3 regions of the Exiguobacterium sp. s130 genome follow, and region 2 is predicted to be linked to each of the others. Evidence: riboswitches for the same ligand, from Rfam matches in the RefSeq annotation. Region 2 holds a riboswitch; each other region holds the start of a gene.
What was found. Region 2 has a riboswitch for S-adenosylmethionine ahead of HZS85_RS13975 (amino acid permease). Riboswitches for the same ligand answer to the same signal wherever they lie in the genome.
Positions count from the first base shown of each region.

Region 1 (3,285 bases), on a different contig from region 2:
TCGGATGACCAGCCCGTGATGGGACAGCGATGTTATCGATCGCTGTGATCGGATAAGCAGCACGTGTATTTTCAGTCAACGATGTGTCATCGTAATCAGGATGACGAGATTCATCGAGCACGACGTTTTCAAGGACAGTTCCGAAACGGATCGCATCAAAAATTTGCGGTTCTTTTTCGCGTGACAGATTGACCGTCTTCGCATAACATCCACCTTCAATGTTGAAGACGCCGTCATGCGACCAACCATGCTCATCGTCACCGATCAATTGACGGCTATCGTCTGCTGACAGGGTGGTCTTACCAGTACCGGATAGACCGAAGAACAAGGCGACGTCGCCTTCGTGTCCGACGTTTGCTGAACAGTGCATCGAAAGGACATTTTCTTGTGGTAAGAGGTAGTTCATGACGGAAAAAATCGATTTTTTGATTTCGCCCGCATATTCGGTTCCACCGATCAAGACGATCCGGTGTTCAAACGACATGGCGATGAATGTCTCGGAATTCGTTCCGTCAACGGTAGGATCTGCTTTGAAATGTGGCGCGTAGACGACCGTGAACGGTTCGAAGGCAGCCACTTCAGGATACTCGCGTAAAAAGAGTTGTTTGGCAAACAGGTTATGCCAAGCGTATTGTGTGAGCACACGAACCGGAAGGGTGAAGTGCGTATCTGCCCCAGCAGCAGCTTCTGTGTAGTAGAGCTGATCGGCTTCGTTCATGTAACGAAGAACCTTTTGTAACAATTGTTCAAATTTGTCTCCATCCATCGGTTGGTTAACATGACCCCAATCAATGTGAGACTCGCAGGAAGAATCACGGACGATGAACTTATCTTTTGGTGAACGACCTGTAAATTTCCCCGTTTCTACAGATAGTGCGCCGTTCTCAGTAAGGACACCTTCTTCGTTTCGAATCGCATGTTCGACAAGTTCAGCAACAGATAGTTGTTTGAACACATGCTCTTTCTTGAGTAGTTCTTCGATATTCAGGACCGTCATCGGCATCCTGACCCCACCTTTCCCCTACGTTGGTTTTGGCTCACTGAATTTAGTATGACACATTTATTATATATGACATACTAAAGAGAGCGCAATCATTTTCTGGTGCTGATTTCTATTTATCTGGAAACGCTTTCAGCATTAATAGTTTAACATCTCTTTTAAAAAGTTTCGACTAGAATTTGAAACCTTGCTTGACAGAGTAGGTACAACTTTATATCATGTAATTCGTAACGGATACTCTTATTCTGAGCAGGTGGAGGGAACAAGGCCCGAAGAAACCCGGCAACCGTCCTACATTAATTCATATATTAATGAGGGAAAAGGTGCTCTCCTGAAGCGAAGTAAACACTTCGAACGATAAGAGGGTAAAGGAAGAACGCACAACCTTTCCCTGACCATTTTTTGGACTTGGAAAGGTTTTTTTCATTTTACCGTCCCACTCAACTAGGGGAAATGAGTACACCGTCAAATTCTTTTTTGGGAGGGTCATACATGACAAACCTTAATCGCCGACTATTCACGTCGGAGTCAGTCACTGAAGGTCATCCAGATAAAATCTGTGACCAAATTTCGGATTCAATCCTCGATGCGATTCTTGCAGCGGATCCAAACGCACGTGTTGCGGCAGAAACTTCTGTTACAACAGGTCTCGTTCTCGTTGCAGGTGAGATCACGACATCCACTTACGTCGACATTCCAAAAGTCGTTCGTGAAACGATTCGTGAAATCGGCTACACACGCGCGAAATACGGTTTCGATGCGGATACATGTGCTGTATTGACATCGATCGATGAGCAATCAGCAGATATCGCTCTTGGTGTCGACCAAGCGCTTGAAGCACGTGAAGGTAGCATGTCTGATGCAGAAATCGATGCAATCGGTGCAGGAGACCAAGGTCTTATGTTCGGTTACGCAACGAAAGAAACACCAGAACTCATGCCACTTCCAATTTCGCTTTCGCACCGTCTCGCACGCCGTTTGGCAGAAGTGCGTAAAAACGGTCAACTCGACTACCTTCGTCCGGACGGAAAAACACAAGTCACGGTCGAATACAACGAGAACAACGAGCCGGTTCGTGTCGATACGATCGTCATCTCGACACAACATGCGGAAGAAGTTACGCTTGAGCAAATCCAAGCTGATTTAAAAGAACACGTCATCACACCAGTCATCCCGGCTGAATACATCGACGCAGCAACGAAATTCTTCATCAACCCAACTGGTCGTTTCGTCATTGGCGGACCACAAGGAGATGCTGGATTGACTGGTCGTAAGATCATCGTTGATACGTATGGTGGATACGCACGCCACGGCGGTGGAGCATTCTCAGGTAAAGATCCAACAAAAGTCGACCGTTCAGCTGCATACGCAGCACGTTACGTCGCGAAGAACCTCGTTGCTGCAGGTCTTGCAGACAAAGCAGAAGTTCAACTCGCTTACGCAATCGGTGTCGCACACCCAGTATCAATCGCGGTTGATACATTCGGCACAGGAAAACTTCCTGAAACACAACTCGTCGAATTGGTTGCTGAAAACTTCGATCTTCGTCCGGCTGGAATCATCAACATGCTTGATCTCCGTCGTCCGATCTATCGTCAAACAGCTGCATACGGTCACTTCGGTCGTACAGATGTTGAGCTTCCATGGGAGCAAACAGATAAAGCAGCAGTTCTTGAAGAACAAGCAAAACGTTTCGCATAATCAAAAAGTCCGGAAATCCTACTTGGGTTTTCGGGCTTTTTTGTTTCCGCGGAACTTTGCAGGAAACGAATGTTTTTTCTAGAAAAGGGTAAAAGTACATGAGTCGATTTGTATGAGTATAAAGGGGGGTTCCGATTATGGAAATACGCGAAGCTATTCCAGCTGATGCAGGACGTATTCATGACATTGCTATCACATCTTGGATGGATACGTATGAAGAAATCTATTCCGAACGTTCGAAAGCGCATTTCGTGCAGGAGGCGTATCCGCAAGAAGAAGTCGTTCGTGCGATCCTGACAGCGGAAGAAGCACGGGGAGAGTATTTTTATGTCGGAATCATCGACGAGGAAATCGTCGGTTTCATTCATGCTGTTGATGTCGAAGGAACATGGGAGATCATTCGGCTTTACGTCCTGCCGGAATATCAGCAAAACGGAATCGGAAGACGTCTGATTCGTGAACTCGAACGACAAGGAGCCGTCCCACTCGAAGTCTACGTGGAAGCACGTAACTATAAAGCGCGTCAATTCCTGACCTCATTTGGTTTTGAAGAACTTAGTGAGATGACGGAAGAAGTGTTTGGG
Region 1 is NZ_JACSNI010000001.1:493,090-496,374, forward strand. It holds gene pckA (phosphoenolpyruvate carboxykinase (ATP)) at 1-1,003, opposite strand, end outside; SAM riboswitch class I at 1,238-1,364, shown strand; gene metK (methionine adenosyltransferase) at 1,493-2,701, shown strand; gene HZS85_RS02495 (GNAT family N-acetyltransferase) at 2,839-3,285, shown strand, end outside.
Region 1: linked by a shared signal. The riboswitch ahead of metK (methionine adenosyltransferase) and the one ahead of HZS85_RS13975 (amino acid permease) in region 2 are both predicted to bind S-adenosylmethionine.

Region 2 (3,285 bases):
CATGAACGACATAACAGATCACGATGAATGGGATACCGCAATACAAGGCGACTCGTTGCGTCGGATCAAATCCGATACCAATCAGGGAAATCAAACAGACGACGAAAGCGGCGATCGGTATCAATGGAAAGAGTGGTGTACGATAGACCAATTCGTCGACCATATGCCCTTCGCGGAGGAATTGTTTCCGGAAGCGATACTGCGCAACGCTGATACTCATCCAGACGACGACGACAGCAAGACCGGAAATCGAGACGAGCGCGATATAGACACTTCCTGCTGCATAGATGCTAGAAAGCAAAGCAAGTCCTCCGCCAAGCATGCTGAACAATACAGCTCGAAGTGGAACCCCACTTGGTGTCACCTGGGCGAAGAAGCGCGGAATCATGCGTTCGTTCGCAAGCGACCAAAGCATCCGGGAGGCAGCGTAAAGCCCAGAGTTCGCTGCCGATAAGATCGCTGTCAGAATGACGAAGTTCATCACGTCTGCCGCATACGGAATCCCGATTCGTTCAAACACCGCAACGAATGGACTTTCGAGCACACCCTTCCCTTCCGTTGGCAATAAGACGGCTAATACGATGATCGTACCGACGAAAAAGAGGACGAGTCGCAAAATCGTTGTTCGGATCGCAAGCGGAATCGTCCGCTTCGGATCGACCGCTTCACCCGCTGCGACGCCGATCAATTCCGTTCCTGAGTAAGCAAAGTTCACGGCAAGCATCGTCATGAAGATCGCAAATGCCCCATTTGGAAACAATCCTCCTTCCGTTAAGGAAGAAAAGAATGGTGCCGGGCTACCATCTTGTAATGGGATGAAGCCAACGATCGCTCCCGCACCAAGTAAAATGAAAGCAATGATCGTTACGACCTTAATGGCGGAGAACCAAAACTCGACTTCAGCAAATACGCGGACCTTCAAGACGTTGATACCAAGGATCATCGCAGCGAATAATGCACTGAACACAAAGACTGGAATCGACGGGAACCAACGTTGCATTAAAATGCCTGCTGCCGTGAATTCTGAACCAAGGGCGACCGTCCACGTCAGCCAGTAGAGCCAGGCCACCGTATAACCGGTACCGGGTCCGATATACTTCGTTGCGTACTTATGGAATGATCCGGTTTCCGGCATGTGTACAGCGAGTTCGCCAAGACTTAACATGACTAAGTAGACGACGACGGCTCCGATTAAATACGACAAAATCGTTCCGACACGTCCCGCTTGTTCCAACGTATAACCTGTACTTAAAAATAATCCTGTTCCAATGACGCCTCCTAACGACAGCATGATCAGATGACGTGATTCCATCTTGCGTCGAAACGCTCCGCTCGTTTTCATGAATCCATTTCCTCCTCGTTCCCCCTATTTCAAACAAAAAACGCATCCTCACGGATGCGTCGGTCGACAATTCGGAAATCTTATCGATCGGGTGCAACACCCGCAGGAATTAGCACAGTATCTTTCGACCTGTTGCTGAGGTTTCATAGGGCCAGTCCCTCCACCTCTCTGGATAAGTATGTAATTGTTCCTAACCCTATCAAGTCTTTTCTGAATTGTCAATACAATTCAGAATACTCCTACCAAAAAACATTCCGTATCGTAATGACCCGGAATGTTAGAACACTTTATTTTTTTGCGAATAGATCCGCTGTTTTTAAGGCTGCCCGAACCGCTTTCCGGTTCAATGTTCCTTGCTGATGCTTCATTTTCTTCGTTTGAGCAGCAAGTTGTGCTTTGAGCGCCGCAATTTCTTGATCTTTTTGAGTCGTCGTTGTCTGTTTCTGCAATGCTTTGATTTTCTTATCTTTTTCGGCCAATTGCGCTTTTGCCTGTTTTTGCGCATCCGCGATCTTCTTCTCTTGTTCCGGGAAGAACCGTTCGAAACGGGCGACTGCTTCTTCGAGACTCACGCCAGAAATCGGTTGAACCGGTGGAAGTAGTTCCGCTTGCGCCATTTGACGGTCAAACGGCACATTCTCAGGATAATTCGTCTCTTGGTAAATGTGTTCAAGATCATTCACGTTCAAGAAATCAACGAAGTTGTCGAAGTTACGTGCTTGAACACGTGCCGGACTTTGGAAATCAGCATTGGCTACGACGTCGGATAATTGTGTATCCGCTTTGATGTCGTTCGCCCAAATATGCGTCAACTGATGATAATCCGTTAGTTCGCGCATTCGTGCATCCTTTGGAATGAGGATACTCGGCGTACCCGCAAGCGTTGCTGTGATATTTCCATGCAAGCGCGCACCAAAACTGAGGTCTGCCTGCCCGATGAAATCGAACCATGTTTGTGCGTTCAAGAAGAAACGAACACGATCGTTCATGTAAGCAGGATCCGACATCTTCACCGGATAGTTCGTCACGGACAAATCTGCGATCGGATGCGTTCCTGTATACGTCAATTTCAGTTCCTTCATCCATTGGGGAATGAAGTAATGATTCGGATACTCTTCCATTCCGCGCGTAATGAAATCAAGAACATTTTGTGGTGCTAAACGTGACGAGTTGACCGTAATCATCGACTCGGGCGTAATGTTCGTTTCACGAATATGTAAGTCGCGACCAAACGCGTACATCGAAGGACATCCGATGACACGATGATCAATGCCTTCGCGAAAACCAAGACGCGTCAAGTATTTCGACGTGATTTCCCCACGAAGACCAAGCATGCTTGAGCGCTCAAGTACAGCGCTGACGAATGCTTTGACATCTTCATCGAATGGGAATCCACCGTCTAGATCTGGTTCAAACGGTGCACGTAAGCCTACACCGATGACGACGACTGGAATTTTTAATTTCTTGATAAGGCGGGTGTACTTCCGCAACGTCGGTACGAATTCTTTTCGGAATGCGTCCGCTAACGGAATGACGTAGAGATCGAAGTTGGCATTGATTTCGTCCGCCCGTTCTTCATCGTAATAGTAATAGTCCGGTGTAATCGTCGTTCCTTCTGTCATCAACGTCCGAAAGATACTGTATTGATAAATGAGATTTCCAACGTTTCCTCCAATGGAATTATGTTTCATCAAATAAGGAGCATCGAACTGTTCGAATGGTGTCATACCTGCACGAATAATAATACGTTTCATAATGGATAAACTTCCCCTCTCGTCTGCTTCATTCGTCCTTGCAAGAAAAAATGCGGAAAAATATATTATCACTTTTTTTCAATCTCATTAACAATAGATGAACTTTATTTCGGAAGTCAACGATTCTTAGGGGAAACAGGTCTTTCGTCATCAAAACGAAACATTTGTACCACTCCATTATTTTTCTAA
Region 2 is NZ_JACSNI010000006.1:66,045-69,329, reverse strand. It holds gene HZS85_RS13975 (amino acid permease) at 1-1,342, opposite strand, end outside; SAM riboswitch class I at 1,420-1,521, opposite strand; gene HZS85_RS13970 (polysaccharide pyruvyl transferase family protein) at 1,630-3,096, opposite strand.

Region 3 (3,285 bases), on a different contig from region 2:
GTCGTGTCAGACGGGCACAGTACGGCAAACTGCCCGTTCAAGTATTCAAGCCGGCAATCGACGACCGGTACCATGAAGAGCATGTCGTCTCTCACATCGGAAATTCCGTCGTGGCGATTCCAATGGCGACGAGTCGTGATCTCTATGCAGCAGTAGCGGAAGAAACACAAATTGTCGGAATTGATGAAGTTCAATTCTTTGATGATGAGATCGTTCAAGTCATCGAAGCACTTGCGCAAGACGGAAAACGCGTCATTTGTGCAGGACTCGATCAGGATTTCCGGGCAGAGCCATTTGGTAAGATGCCGGAATTACTGGCGCGCGCAGAATTTGTGACGAAACTTCAGGCGATCTGTCTCTCATGTGGCGATCCGGCTTCCCGGACACAACGTTTGATTGATGGAAAACCAGCGAACTATGATGATCCGATCATTTTAGTCGGCGCTTCAGAATCGTATGAGCCACGGTGCCGCCACTGCCATGAAGTGCCAGGAAAGCCGAAGCCGCTCCAAACGATGCAACACCAAAAAGGATAAACAAAAAAGACGAACCGATGATGGTCGTCCTTTGATGTAACAGCTGTTCGCTTCTAAGTGAAGACGAATAGCTGTTTTTTTTTATCCCGTTTCCTGTGAGAAACGACTCGAGCGTTCGATGAAACGAATCGTCTCACGCACGATCAAATCCTGATCATGATCGAGGGTCGCGACGTGGTACGAGTTAAGGAGACAGTAGATTCGTTTATCATTCGTCCCGATGTGCTGGTGCAGATAATCCGAGCTCGACGGCGGAACGACGTGATCGGTCGCCGAGTAGAGAATCAATGTCGGCAGGAGAATGGATCCGAGGCGTCCTTTTGTCTCATCCATTAGACGGACGAGTTCGAACGCACAACGGCTCGGAACGAGGTCATAAATGATTTCGAAGGCTGCTCGCTTAATGTCCGGTGCCCCTTCCGGTAAATACTGTGGACCGTCCTCGAACGAAAGTGCTTCATAGGATGGAACGGAGAGTGCGGCATTGATCGTAATGATGCCGGCAAACGGAATGCCGTCAGCAGCGAGCGACAACGCAAGCGTCGCACCCATCGATTGACCGATGACGAAGACTTGATCGCATGTTTCTTGTAAACGTTCATAGCCGTCTTGCAGGCTTTGCTTCCAACATCGAGCAGTCGATTGTTCAAACTCGCGGACGTTCGTTCCATGTCCACGTAAGCGCGGGGCATAGACGGTAAAACCTTCGGCAGCAAATGCCTCACCGACGTCCCGGACACTCTGCGGAGTGGCGTTAAAACCATGACAGATTAGAATGCCGATCGGTCCACCTTGAAGATAAAATGCTTCAGCACCAGTCAATACAGGATAGTTCATCATTACTATTTTTCCTCCATTCATGAAAAAAACTCGTCGACGTCACTGCTTGGACGCCCACGAGTTTTTCACCGTATCATCCAAAGCCGCGCTTTGCTGGTCGGAGCACCTTACAGATTGCAGGTTGCCGTGAAGTCATAGAGCCAGGTCTCTCGTTCACTCTTGATAAATATCATATTGGAATTGTCGGATTAATCATTGAAACGATGGTAGCACGACCGAAAATGACTTGTCAAATCGTTCTTGACGAATCATGATCCGTTCAGTAAGCTAACTCATAACTTGTTCATCCATCGATATGCGCCAAATGGATTATTTTTGAAAAGTTGGTTGACTTTTAAAGGTTCGACCCGTAATGTAAAAATTAGTTTTACGACATAAGCAACAACACAACAACACACATACGAATTTCATACCGCAATACTTATCCAGAGAGGTGGAGGGACTGGCCCTACGAAACCTCGGCAACAGACTCATTATGAGCACTGTGCCAATTCCATCAGACAGATGTCTGAGAGATGAGTGGAGTGGATTCTGCCACTGTGCGGATCCAGGTCTCTTCTTGTTTCTCAAGAAGGGACCTTTTTTGTTGAATGAAGGGGGAAAACGGAATGATTGCATTTCATCAAGTCAAAAAAACGTACGTCACGAAAGATCAGACGATTGCAGCGCTCGACGGTGTCGACCTGACGATCGAAAAAGGTGAAATCTTTGGGGTCATCGGTTTTAGCGGTGCCGGAAAAAGTTCACTGCTCCGCTGCGTCAATCTGTTAGAACGACCGACGTCAGGAACGGTGACGGTCGATGGGGAAGATTTAACGCAACTGTCTCCGAAAAAGTTACGCCAAGCAAAACAACGGATCGGGATGATCTTTCAGCACTTCAATCTGTTGAATGCGAACACGGTCTTTACGAATGTCGCGAAACCACTCGTTCTCGCAGGCGTCAAGAAAGACGAAATTCGCCGCCGGGTGACGGAGTTACTCGAATTCGTCGATCTCGCGGACAAAGCAGATCATTATCCGGATCAATTATCGGGTGGGCAGAAACAGCGCGTTGGTATCGCCCGGGCACTCGCGACGCAACCTTCCGTCCTTTTATGTGACGAAGCGACGTCAGCACTTGATCCCCAAACGACACATCATATTCTTCAGTTATTAAAACGGATCAATGCCGAGTACGGGATCACGATTCTCTTGATCACCCACGAGATGGGCGTCATCCGGGAGATTTGCGACCGGGTCGCCGTCATTGAAGCTGGAAAGTTGATCGAGTCAGGAACGGTCTTTGATGTCTTTTCAAACCCGCAGACTGAGACAGCGAAAAATTTCGTTCGCTCCGTCATGCATGACGAGATTCCAGCGTCGATTCGTCAGTTGATCGAGTCCCGGAATGCGAATCCAATCTATAAGATTCACTTCCTTGGACATCACACCGGACAACCACTCTTATCGCAAGTCGCAAAACGCTTCGACGTCGATGTCAACATCCTGCACGGTAGCATCACGGAGTTGCAGGAGACGCCGTTCGGCACACTACTCGTCGAGTTGATCGGTGAGACGACAGAAGTGAAACGAGCGTTACACTACATCGATCAGGCGCAGGTAACCGTTGAGGAGGTGCTCGCTGATGCTAGTTAACTACAGTGATATCTGGACAGCATTCTTGCAGACGATGACGATGGTATCCGTTTCGCTCTTGTTCTCGACCTTGATCGGCTTACCACTCGGTATCCTGCTTGTCGTCACGCGAAAAGGAGCGTTACTTGAAAATGTTCCGTTGTTCACGTTCTTCAACAGTATCGTCAATATTTTCCGCTCGATTCCGTTCATCATCTTACTTGTTGCGATCATCCCGTTGACGCGCTTGATCGTTCAGACATCGATCGGAACAGAAGCCGCAATCGTTCCGC
Region 3 is NZ_JACSNI010000001.1:70,588-73,872, forward strand. It holds gene HZS85_RS00400 (thymidine kinase) at 1-536, shown strand, start outside; gene HZS85_RS00405 (alpha/beta hydrolase) at 618-1,376, opposite strand; SAM riboswitch class I at 1,444-1,545, opposite strand; SAM riboswitch class I at 1,795-1,898, shown strand; gene HZS85_RS00410 (methionine ABC transporter ATP-binding protein) at 1,985-3,013, shown strand; gene HZS85_RS00415 (methionine ABC transporter permease) at 3,003-3,285, shown strand, end outside.
Region 3: linked by a shared signal. The riboswitch ahead of HZS85_RS00405 (alpha/beta hydrolase) and the one ahead of HZS85_RS13975 (amino acid permease) in region 2 are both predicted to bind S-adenosylmethionine.